Regions from separate parts of the Micromonospora sp. NPDC000207 genome, predicted to be linked through region 2. Evidence: predicted binding sites of a transcription regulator. Region 2 holds the regulator's gene; each other region holds the start of a gene.
What was found. The regulator HrcA, encoded in region 2, represses chaperone genes, less so after heat shock. The targets are predictions, from matches to a motif close to GGTTNGCACNCTCNNNNNGAGNGTGCNAACC.
Positions count from the first base shown of each region.

Region 1: the regulator HrcA is predicted to act here: its motif matches at 2,531-2,561, upstream of groES (co-chaperone GroES).
Region 3: the regulator HrcA is predicted to act here: its motif matches at 1,895-1,925, upstream of groL (chaperonin GroEL).

Region 1 covers NZ_JBEPEQ010000155.1:1,061-4,996, forward strand. The annotation lists gene ABT336_RS25245 (hypothetical protein) at 1-293, shown strand, start outside; gene groL (chaperonin GroEL) at 364-2,010, opposite strand; gene groES (co-chaperone GroES) at 2,081-2,389, opposite strand; gene ABT336_RS25260 (THUMP-like domain-containing protein) at 2,820-3,936, shown strand, end outside.
Region 2 covers NZ_JBEPEQ010000008.1:62,442-66,377, reverse strand. The annotation lists gene hemW (radical SAM family heme chaperone HemW) at 1-23, shown strand, start outside; gene ABT336_RS04235 (DUF4870 domain-containing protein) at 48-782, opposite strand; gene hrcA (heat-inducible transcriptional repressor HrcA) at 990-2,012, shown strand; gene dnaJ (molecular chaperone DnaJ) at 2,069-3,208, shown strand; gene ABT336_RS04220 (16S rRNA (uracil(1498)-N(3))-methyltransferase) at 3,210-3,936, shown strand, end outside.
Region 3 covers NZ_JBEPEQ010000003.1:130,417-134,352, forward strand. The annotation lists gene groL (chaperonin GroEL) at 76-1,698, opposite strand; gene ABT336_RS02240 (hypothetical protein) at 1,973-3,130, opposite strand; gene ABT336_RS02245 (cold-shock protein) at 3,264-3,464, opposite strand; partial or broken gene ABT336_RS02250 (hypothetical protein) at 3,688-3,936, shown strand, end outside.

The DNA.
Region 1 (3,936 bases), on a different contig from region 2:
TCGAGGAGGCCGTGGAGCGGGTACGCCGACTGCACCGGGCGGAGGCGGACCCGGAGCACGGCCGGTGGATCTTCCTCCGGATCGACACCACCGCCGACGACTTCACTGTCGAACGCCACTACGACTCGTGGCCCGCCGGACTCCCTGTCGACAGGCACGGCGGACCGGGGCGTACCGAGTTGCAGAAGGAGATGGACCGCCGGGGCCCGGCCTACCGGCCCGCCTGGGTGGTCCTGCTGGCCCCTGAGGTCGCCTACCTCGGGCCGCCGCCACCCTTCACCGACCTGGTCTGACCTCCGGGACGGGAGAACCCCTCCTCGACGGGCGAGAAGGGGTTCTCCTACTGCACGAGGTGCGGGTGGGTCAGAAGCCCGGCCCGTGCTGGTGGCCGTGGCCGTGCGAGTGGCCGTGACCACCGGCGGCGGCCGGCTCGGCCTTCTCCGGCTTCTCCACCACCAGGCTCTCGGTGGTGAGCACCAGTCCGGCGATCGAAGCGGCGTTGGTGACCGCGTTGCGGGTCACCTTCACCGGGTCGATGATGCCGCTCTTGGCCAGGTCGACCCAGGAGTCGGTGGCGGCGTCGAGGCCGTTGCCCCACTCCTGGCCGACGACCTTCTGGACCACGACGTACCCGTCGTGACCGGCGTTCGAGGCGATCCACCGCAGCGGCTCGACGAGCGCGGAGCGCAGGATCGAGACACCGACCTTCTCGTCACCGGTGAAGCCGAGGTCGTCGGCGAGCACCGGGAGGATCTGCGCCAGGGCGGCACCGCCGCCAGGGACCGTACCCTCCTCGACGGCAGCCTTGGTCGCGGCGATGGCGTCCTCGATGCGGTGCTTGCGCTCCTTCATCTCGACCTCGGTCGCCGCCCCGGCCTTGATGACGGCGACGCCGCCGGAGAGCTTCGCGAGCCGCTCGGAGAGCTTCTCCCGGTCCCAGTCGGAGTCGGTGGCCTCGATCTCCTTGCGGATCTGCGCGACCCGGTCGGAGACCTCCGAGGACTGCCCGCCACCGTCGACGATGGTGGTGGTCTCCTTGTCGACGACGATGCGCCGGGCCGAGCCCAGCACCTCCAGGCCGACCTGGTCGAGCTTGTGACCCAGCTCCGGGGCGACCAGCTCGGCCCCGGTGGCGATCGCCAGGTCCTGGAGCATCGCCTTGCGGCGGTCACCGAAGCCGGGGGCCTTCACCGCGCAGACCTTGACGGTCTTGCGCAGGGCGTTGACCACCAGGGTGGAGAGCGCCTGTCCCTCGACGTCCTCGGCGACGATCAGCAGCGGCTTGCTGTCGGAGAGGACCTTCTCCAGCAGCGGCAGCAGCTCCTCGATCGCCGAGATCTTCTGCGTGGTGATCAGGATGTACGCGTCTTCGAGGACGGACTCCTGGGACTCCGCGTCGGTGACGAAGTTGGGCGAGATGAAGCCCTTGTCGAACTGGAGACCCTCGGTCACGTCCAGCTCGGTGTGCAGGGCGGAGCCCTCCTCGACGGTGATCACACCGTCGCGGCCGACCCGCTCCATCGCCTCGGCGATCAGCTCGCCGATCGTGGCGTCCTGCGCGGAGATCGTCGCGACGTGCGCGATCGACTCCTTGCTGGAGACCTCCACCGCCCGGTCCAGCAGGGCCTCGGAGACCTTCTGCGCGGCGGCGTCCAGGCCACGCTTCAGCCCGATCGGGTTCGATCCGGCGGTCACGTTGCGCAGACCCTCGCGAATCATCGCCTGGGCCAGGACGGTCGCGGTGGTGGTCCCGTCGCCGGCGACGTCGTTGGTCTTGGTCGCCACCTCCTTGACCAACTGCGCGCCGAGGTTCTCGTACGGGTTGGTGAGCTCGATCTCCTTGGCGATGGTCACACCATCGTTGGTGATCGTCGGCGCACCGAATTTCTTGTCCAGGACGACGTTGCGCCCGCGCGGGCCGAGAGTGACCTTGACCGCGTCCGCGAGGGCGTTGACACCGTGCTCCAGCAGGTGCCGGGCGTCGTCCGAGAAGCTCAGGATCTTCGCCATCAATGTCCCTTCGAAGCGTCGCTGCCCCGGCCCGGCGAGCCGGACCGGGGCAGCGACACGGATCGGTTGGTTACTTCTCGATGACCGCGAGGACGTCGCGCGCGGAGAGGACCAGGTACTCCTCGCCGGCGTACTTGACCTCGGTGCCGCCGTACTTGGAGTAGAGGACGACGTCGCCGACCTGCACGTCGACCGGAACCCGGTTGCCCTTGTCGTCGATACGACCCGGGCCGACGGCGAGGACGGTGCCCTCCTGCGGCTTCTCCTTGGCGGTGTCGGGAATCACGATGCCCGACGCAGTGGTGGTCTCAGCCTCGTTCGCCTGGACCACGATCCGGTCCTCGAGCGGCTTGATCGCAACCTTGGTCGCGGTAGTCACGGGCATACCCTCCTGGGGTATTGAGTTTCGTAGCCGGTCGACAATCCGACCAGCGTCAATCTGCCACATGCCACCGGGCGGGGCCGTCGTCGCGGGTGTCGGTCCGCCTGGCGTTCAGCACCCCGACCACAGGGGTCAGGACGCTGGCACCCTCAGGGTGAGAGTGCTAATCGCAGGTTATTCCTCGGCTAGCACTCCGTCAAGGAGAGTGCCAACCAGACCCCCGTCGTGTCCACCCCCGCCACCCCCTCGACCACCGCCGCCAGGCTTTCGCACTGACGACCGCAACACGCCGACAGTCGCTCGCCAGAGCGTGACCGGATCCCCACCCTGCGACGCAGGAGCCGGTTGGACACCGACGGAATCGACGGAACAGTCGGGGCCGACGGGTGGGGACGTCGGCTGTCGACCGGCCCGCGACAATGGCCGGGTGGATCTGGAACAGCTTGCCGCGCTGCGTACCCCCGAGGGGTCGGCGGTGCTCGCCGAGGCCGCGCGGCTGGCCGGCGGTGACCCGCTGCACGCGGCGGCGGCGCTCCGCACGACGGGCGTCGCACCCGGCCTCGCCGCCGCCGCACTGACCCAGGCGGAGCTGCGCCGGCGGGCGGTCGGGAAGTTCGGCCCGGCCGCCGCCGGGATGTTCCTCACCCGCCCCGGCCTGGAACAGGCCACCCGGGGGGTCGTCGCCCGGCGGCGGGCCGACCGGCTGCGGGCCGCCGGGGTGCGGACCCTCGCCGACCTCGGGTGCGGCCTCGGGGCCGACGCGCTCGCCGCCGCCCGCTGCGGCATCCGGGTGTACGGCGTGGAGGCCGACCCGCTCACCGCCGCGATGGCCGCCGCCAACGCCGAGGCCGCCGGGCTGGCCGACCTGTTCACAGTGACCTGCGGCGACGCCACCACCTTCGACGTGACCACAGTCGACGCGGTCTTCTGCGACCCGGCCCGTCGACGGGGCGGCACCGGTCGACGGATCTTCGACCCGAACTCGTACTCCCCGCCCTGGGACTTCGTCACCGGGCTGGCCGAACGGGTCCCCCGCACAGTGGTGAAGGTGGCCCCGGGGATCGACCACGCGCTGATCCCGGCCGGGGCCGAGGCCGAGTGGGTGAGCGTGGGCGGTGACCTGGTCGAGGCCGCCCTCTGGTGCGGCCCCCTCGCCGAGTCCCCCCGCCGCGCCACCCTCCTCCGAAAGGAAGGGCCCCCTGTTAACGCCTGCGGTATAGAAGGCTCCCCTTCTCACCGACCATCAGCGGGGGCGGCGGCGGGAAGCGGGGCGGGGGTGGGTGGCGTGACCGGAGGGTACGGGTTGACCGGGGACGGGACGGCCGAGGCACCAGTCGGGCCGGTCGGTCGCTACCTGTACGACCCCGACCCCGCAGTAGTCCGCGCCCACCTGGTCGCCGAACTCGCCACCGAACTGGGCGCCACCCTCGCCGACCCGACGATCGCCTACCTCTACGCCGACCGGGCCGTCGACACCCCGTACGCCCGGTGTCTGGAGGTCACCGACGTGCTGCCGTTCTCCCTCAAACGGCTCCGGGGCCTGC
Region 2 (3,936 bases):
TCGTCCGCGACCTGCTGCCGTGAGCCGGTCGCGGACGACGCTGTGGGTCACTTCACGAAGGTGAACGTCATCGGGTAGCGGTACAGCTGGCCCTCGTTGGCCTTGAGCCCGCCGATGATCCCGAAGACCAGCGGGACCAGGCCGACCACGAAGGGCAGGAAGCCGAGCAGGCCGCAGGTGATGATGGCCAGCACGATGCTCACCGCGAGCGCGATCACCCAGGTGAGCTGGAAGTTCAGCGCGGCCACGGCGTGCGCCCGGGCGGTGGCCGACTGCGGTCCCCGGACCATCATCGCGACCAGTGGGGCCACCCAGCCGAGCAGACCACCGCCGACCACGACGCCCGCCGCCCCGCCGAAGTGGGCGATCAGCGACCAGGTCTTGTCGTCGCTGCTCAGACCCGACGGGGGGCCGTAGCCGGGCGGCGGGGGGCCGTAGCCGGCCGGGCCGGTGCCGTAGCCGCCGGGCGCGCCCGGGTCGTAGCCGCCACCGGGTGGGTACGACCCGCCGGGTGGGGGATAGCCGCCGGGCGGGGGACCCGGTGGTGGGTATCCGCCGCCGGAGTCCGGCTGCTCCGGTGAACCGAACCCACCGGGTGGGGGGTACCCACCGGGACCGGACGTCCCGGACAGTGGTGCCGTGGATTGTTCGTGACCGGCCGACCCCGTCGAGGGTGGCGGCTCGGCCGCAGAGAAAGGTGGGGTGGGGGGCAGCGGAGCCGTCGGGTCCGGTGCCGGACGGCCGGGATCGCCCGATCCGGGCGGGCGGGGCGGTTCGGTCATGACGGACACGGTAGGCCCACCTGGCAACCTTCACCAGCGCAACACCGGCCCGCCCGACGCCGGGCTCCACCCGGACATCGACGTACGGGTGGTCCGTCACTGATCATCGCGCCGGTGGGGGCAGCGGACGTAGACTGGCACTCGCTACAGTCGAGTGCCAGGGCGCGACGCGGTCGAGGTCGACCGGCGCGGGACGGGAGGTGGGAGATGGGTCTCGACGACCGCAAACTCGCCGTACTGCGCGCGATCGTCGAGGACTACGTCGCCACTCAGGAGCCGGTCGGCAGCCGGGCCCTGGTCGAGCGGCACCAGCTCGGGGTCTCCCCGGCCACGGTCCGCAACGACATGGCGGTCCTGGAGGAGGAGGGCTACATCCGGCAGCCGCACACCAGCGCCGGCCGGGTCCCCACCGACCGGGGATACCGTCTCTTCGTCGACAGGTTGTCCCGGGTCAAGCCGCTGAGTCCGGCCGAGCGGCGGGCCATCGAGCGGTTCCTGATGGGCGCTGTCGACCTCGACGACGTGGTGCACCGCACCGTGCGGCTGCTGGCCCAGCTGACCCGGCAGGTGGCGGTGGTGCAGTATCCGAGCCTGGCCCGCTCCTCGGTCCGGCACCTGGAGCTGGTGCCGATCTCGACCACCCGGCTGATGCTGGTGATGATCGCCGACACCGGGCGGGTGGAGCAACGGCTCGTCGAGCTGCCCGCCCCGGTCCCCGCCGACGACGTCACCGACCTGCGTCGGCTGATGAACGAGAAGCTCGTCGGGACCAGGCTGTCGGAGACCCCGCCGCTGGTCCAGGTGCTCGTCGACGAGGCACCGACGCAGCTGCGGCCGGCCATGACCACCCTCTCCACCGTGCTGCTGGAGACGTTGGTCGAGCGCCACGAGGAGCGGCTTGCGCTGGCCGGCACCGCCAACCTCACCCGGGGCGGCCTGCTCGACTTCCAGGGGTCGCTGCGGCCGATCCTGGAGGCGCTCGAGGAGGAGGTCGTCCTGCTCAAGCTCATCGGTGAGGCCGAGCCGAGCACCACCCGGGTGCTGATCGGCGACGAGAACGAAGTAGACAATCTCCGGGCCGCCTCCGTGGTCAGCACCGGCTACGGGCCGGGTGCCACCATCGTGGGTGGGCTCGGTGTGCTGGGGCCGACCCGGATGGACTACCCCGGGACCATCGCCACGGTACGAGCCGTGGCACGCTACGTGGGCGAGTTGCTGGCCCAGAACTGATCCAGTCGGGCCGACGATCGGCGCAGAGCGAGACGAACATGAGGACACGGGACGCAGTGGCCAGGGACTACTATGGCATCCTCGGCGTGAGCCGGGAAGCCTCCGACGACGAGATCAAGCGCGCCTACCGCAAGCTGGCGCGGCAGTTCCATCCGGACGTCAATCCGGATCCGGAGGCCCAGGAGAAGTTCAAGGACATCAACGCCGCGTACGAGGTCCTCTCGGACGACCGGAAACGGCAGATCGTCGACCTGGGCGGGGACCCGCTGGCTCCGGGCGGCGGGGGCGCCGGCCCGGGTGGGCCGGGAGCCGGTCCGTTCGCCGGGTTCCAGGACATCATGGACGCCTTCTTCGGTGGTGCCGGTGGCGCGACCCGAGGGCCGCGACCGCGTACCCGTCCGGGTGCCGACGCGATCCTGCGGCTGGAGCTCGACCTGCACGAGACGGCCTTCGGGGTGGAGGCCCCGATCACCGTCGACACCGCGGTGCTCTGCACCACCTGCTCCGGGGCGGCCACCGCCGCCGGCACCCACCTGGACACCTGCGAGGCGTGCGGTGGTCGGGGCGAGGTGCAGTCGGTGCAGCGGACCTTCCTCGGTCAGGTGGTCTCCGCCCGGCCCTGCACCGTCTGCCAGGGGTACGGCACCACCATCCCGCACCCCTGCCCCACCTGCGCCGGTGACGGGCGGGTCCGGACCCGCCGGTCGCTCACCGTCAAGATCCCTGCCGGGGTCGAGGACGGCATGCGGATCCGGCTGGCCCAGCAGGGCGAGGTCGGCCCGGGCGGCGGCACCCCCGGCGACCTGTACGTCGAGATCCACGAACGGCCGCACGACGTCTACTCCCGCAAGGGCGACGACCTGCACTGCCGGGTGACGGTGCCGATGACCGCCGCCGCCCTCGGCACCCGGCTGACCATCAAGACGCTCGACAGCGAGGAGGCCGTCGACGTCAAGGCCGGCACCCAGCCGGGCAGCACCCTGCGCCTGCGGGCCCGGGGCGTACCGCACCTGCGCGGCACCGGCCGGGGTGACCTCTACGTCCACCTGGACGTACGGACCCCGACCAAGCTCGACGCCGACCAGGAGCGGATGCTGCGCGACTTCGCCAAGACCCGGGGCGAGGAGGTCGCCGAGCTGAGCAAGCAGGGCGGCTTCTTCTCCCGGATGCGCGACGCGTTCAACGGGCACGCCTGACGTGTCGGCACCGCTGTTCCTGGTCGACGCGCTGCCGACCGGGGACGTGCTCACCCTGGACGGCCCGGAGGGGCACCACGCGGCCACCGTCCAACGGCTGCGGGTCGGCGAGGAGCTGCTGCTCGCCGACGGCCGGGGCGGGACCGCCGCCGCGGTGGTCACCCTCGTCGGCCGGGGCAGCCTGGAGATCGAGGTCACCTCCCGGGGGTACGTCGACGCCGACGTCCCCCGGCTGGTGGTGGTGCAGGGCATCGCCAAGGGCGACCGGGGTGAGCTGGCCGTCCAGGCGATGACCGAGACCGGGGTGGACGAGATCGTGCCCTGGGCGGCGTCCCGCTCCGTGGTGCAGTGGCGCGGGGAGCGGGGCGTACGGGCCCGACAGAAGTGGGTGGCCACCGCCCGGGAGGCGGCCAAGCAGGCCCGCCGGGCGTGGCTGCCGGTGGTGGCCGGGGCGCCCGACGAGTCGACGTCGACAGTGGCTCGGCGGGTGGCCGGAGCCGCCGCCGCCTTCGTCCTGCACGAGGGTGCCCAGGAGCGGCTGAGCACCGCCGAGCTGCCCGAGACAGGTGAGATCGTGCTGGTCGTCGGCCCCGAGGGCGGGGTGAGCGAGCCGGAGCTGACGACGTTCACCGAGGCCGGTGCCCGGCCGGTACGCCTCGGCCCGACGGTGCTGCGTACCTCCACCGCCGGGGTGGCCGCCCTCGCCGTCCTCGCCACCCGACTCGCCC
Region 3 (3,936 bases), on a different contig from region 2:
CCCCTGTACCGCTGGAGACGGAACGGGGCGGACCGCGTCAGCGGCCCGCCCCGTTCGGCGTTGGTGAAGCTGGACTCAGAAGTCCATCTCCCCGCCACCCGGAGCAGCCGGGGCGGCCGGGTTCTTCTCCGGCTTGTCCGCCACGACGGCCTCGGTGGTGAGGAAGAGCGCGGCGATCGACGACGCGTTCTGCAGCGCCGAGCGCGTCACCTTGGCCGGGTCGATGATGCCCGCGGCCAGCAGGTCGACGTACTCACCGGAGGCGGCGTTGAGGCCGTGCCCGGCGTCGAGGTTGCGGACGCGCTCGACGACCACGCCACCCTCAAGGCCCGCGTTGACGGCGATCTGCCGCAGCGGGGCGTCCAGGGCGATCTTGACGATCTGGGCCCCGGTGGCCTCGTCGCCGGTCAGGTCCAGCTTGTCGAAGGCGCTCTTGCCGGCCTGCACCAGCGCGACGCCACCACCCGGGACGATGCCCTCCTCGACGGCGGCCTTCGCGTTGCGGACGGCGTCCTCGATGCGGTGCTTGCGCTCCTTCAGCTCGACCTCGGTGGCCGCGCCGACCTTGATCACCGCAACGCCACCGGCCAGCTTGGCCAGCCGCTCCTGCAGCTTCTCCCGGTCGTAGTCGGAGTCGCTCTTGTCGATCTCGGCCCGGATCTGGTTCACCCGGCCCTGGATCTGGTCGGCGTCGCCGGCACCGTCGACGATGGTGGTCTCGTCCTTGGTCACCACGACCTTGCGGGCGCGGCCCAGCATCTCGACGTCGGCGGCGTCCAGCTTGAGGCCGACCTCCTCGCTGATGACCTGGCCACCGGTGAGGATGGCGATGTCGGTCAGCATGGCCTTGCGGCGGTCACCGAAGCCCGGCGCCTTGACGGCGACCGACTTGAAGGTGCCACGGACCTTGTTGACCACCAGGGTGGCTAGGGCCTCGCCCTCCAGGTCCTCGGCGATGATCAGCAGCGGCTTGCCCGACTGCATGACCTTCTCCAGGATCGGGAGCAGGTCCTTGACCGAGGAGATCTTGCTGTTCGCGATCAGGATGTACGGGTCGTCGAAGACGGCCTCCATACGCTCCGGGTCGGTCATGAAGTAGGCCGAGATGTAGCCCTTGTCGAAGCGCATACCCTCGGTGAGCTCCAGCTCCAGCCCGAAGGTGTTGCTCTCCTCGACGGTGATGACGCCTTCCTTGCCGACCTTGTCCATCGCCTCGGCGATGATCTCGCCGACGCTGGTGTCACCAGCGGAGATGGAGGCGGTGGAGGCGATCTGCTCCTTGGTCTCGACGTCCTTGGCGAGCTTGGACAGCTCCTCCGAGACGTTGGCGACCGCAGCCTCGATGCCCCGCTTGAGGGCCATCGGGTTGGCACCGGCGGCCACGTTGCGCAGACCCTCGCGGACGAGGGCCTGGGCCAGGACGGTCGCCGTCGTCGTGCCGTCACCGGCGACGTCGTCGGTCTTCTTCGCGACCTCCTTGACCAGCTCGGCGCCGATCTTCTCGTACGGGTCCTCGAGCTCGATCTCCTTGGCGATGCTCACACCATCGTTGGTGATGGTGGGGGCACCCCACTTCTTCTCGAGCACGACGTTGCGGCCCTTGGGGCCGAGGGTCACCTTTACGGCGTCGGCGAGCTGGTTCATGCCCCGCTCGAGACCGCGGCGAGCCTCTTCGTCGAAGGCGATAATCTTGGCCATACGGCGTTGTCCTCCTGGACACTCACGGGCCACCCGAGTGTGTGTCCCGGATGGGCCGCCTGGTGTACGCACCTTGGGACGTCGCCGTCGCGTGACAACGACATCCGTCGGCCGGGCCGGATAGCCCGCGACGACCGGCCACGTCCCGTCCGCCATCCACAGAGACAGCGCACGATCGTGGCCCTACCGCCCCGACCATTGGCACTCGCGGTGTGCGAGTGCCAATGACTTGTTTAGCACTCTCCCCTGCCGAGTGCAAGCACGATGCCTGCCCTCACCCGAGTTCAGCCGCGAGTCGGGCGCTGTCCACCGGCCCCTCGTGAATCCGTTGCTCGGCATAGGTGACAACCAGCGCGACCTGCTGGAACAGGTACGCGGGCAGGGTCAACACCGACGCCACGGCGGTGACCACCAGGGCCCCCACCGCCTCCCCCGGCGAGGCGATCGGCCAGGCCAACGGAGCCTCGCTGAAGGCCTGCATGCCGATCTGCCGGAACAGGTCGACAGTCAGGGGGATCCCGATCACCACCACCGCCATCAACGCCAGCCGACCCACCAGCATCCCGAACCGGGAGGAGTGGAACATCTGGAAGGAGCGCCCGATCGGGTTGCTCCGCTCGAACAGGTAGACCGGACCGGCCAGGCTCAACGCGGCGGCGAGGTAGACGCCGGGCAGGAAGCACAGGCAGATGCCGACGAAGACCAGCAGCCCGACCAGGAGGGTCCAGCCCCACAGGCCGGGAGCCCGGCTCAGTCCGTACCGCAGGGCCGACCCGAGGGTCACCGACTCACCGACCGCCTGCCGGGTGATCACCCAGGTCCCCGCCGCCCAACCCACGCTCTGCAGGAGCCCGATGAGGATGGCGGAGGCGGTGATGGTCGTGACGAAGATGCTCATGTCACGCAGGAGGCCGTCGGGCAGCGCCGTCGTCTCGCTCGTCACCTGTGGGGTCGTCAGACCGAGCGCCGGCCCGAGGGCGAGGACCAGGACCGACATGATGATCGCCGGCAGGACCTGGGTGATCAGGAGCAGCGGCAGCAACACCACCCAACCCCGGCGGACCACCCCGATGCACCGGCTCCACCAGCCGCTCAACTCGCCGCCGGGCGGGTTCACCAGCGGGTCGTTCGGGTTCCAGCCATACCCCGGTCCGGGATGGACCGCTCCCGGGTACGGCGCGTACCCCGCTCCTTGGGGAAACTGACCCGGGTACGCCGTTCCGGGGTATGCCGCCCCCGGGTACGGCTGACCGGGGTACGGGGGCTGACCCGGGTGGCCCGACTGCTGACCCGGGTACGGCTGACCGGGGTACGGGGGCTGACCGGGGTACATCGGCTGGCCGGAGACCGGTGGCTGCCCGTACGGGTCCGACCCCGGGGCCGGGTGGCCGAACGGAGGGCTGGGCGGCCCGGGCGGCGGTTGGTCGGTCATGAGGCCTCCTCAGCAGCAACGGCTGGAACGGCTCATGATCCTCCCCGGCGAACGCCGGACACGCATCCCCTCAGGCGGATGGGGTGAGATCTCCACCGCCGACCGGGGGGCGTGCCGGCCCCGGTGGTCCCGATCAGACGGCGCGTACCCGCTCGGCCTGCGGCCCCTTCTGCCCCTGCGCGATCTCGAACTCGACTCGTTGCCCGTCGTCCAACGCCTTGTAGCCGTCCATCTCGATGGCCGAGAAGTGAACGAAGACGTCCTGCCCGCCGTCCACGGCGATGAAGCCGTAGCCCTTCTCGGCGTTGAACCACTTCACGGTGCCCTGTGCCACGGTGCACTTCCTCACTCTGCACGGCGCTGGAAAGCCCTCGGTCGCGGTGGACACGGCCGAGCATTGGACCACCGATTCCGGGTCGACGATGACTGTCGAAACAGGCGATCGAAAACGCACGGTACACGAGGCGTGACAAAGTCGCACGACCACAAAAAGGGCAAAGGGCACCGATCGCCGACCGATGTGCATCGGCAGGCGTCGCTACGGTATGCATGCCCACATGACGACCGTTTCGGGCAGCACGAATCGCCGCCGAGCCGTCGTCCATCGGATACGTCCGACGGACGCTGCCCGTATGCGGGCACTGCGCCTGGAGATGCTGGCCGACTCGCCCCTGGCCTTCCTGGAGACCGTCGCCGAGGCGGCGGCCCGGCCCCACGCCGACTACGCGGCCCGGGTGGCGTACTGCTCGACCGGTCCGGAGGTCGCCCAGTTCGTGGCCGATCCGGCACCGACGACGTACGCGCTC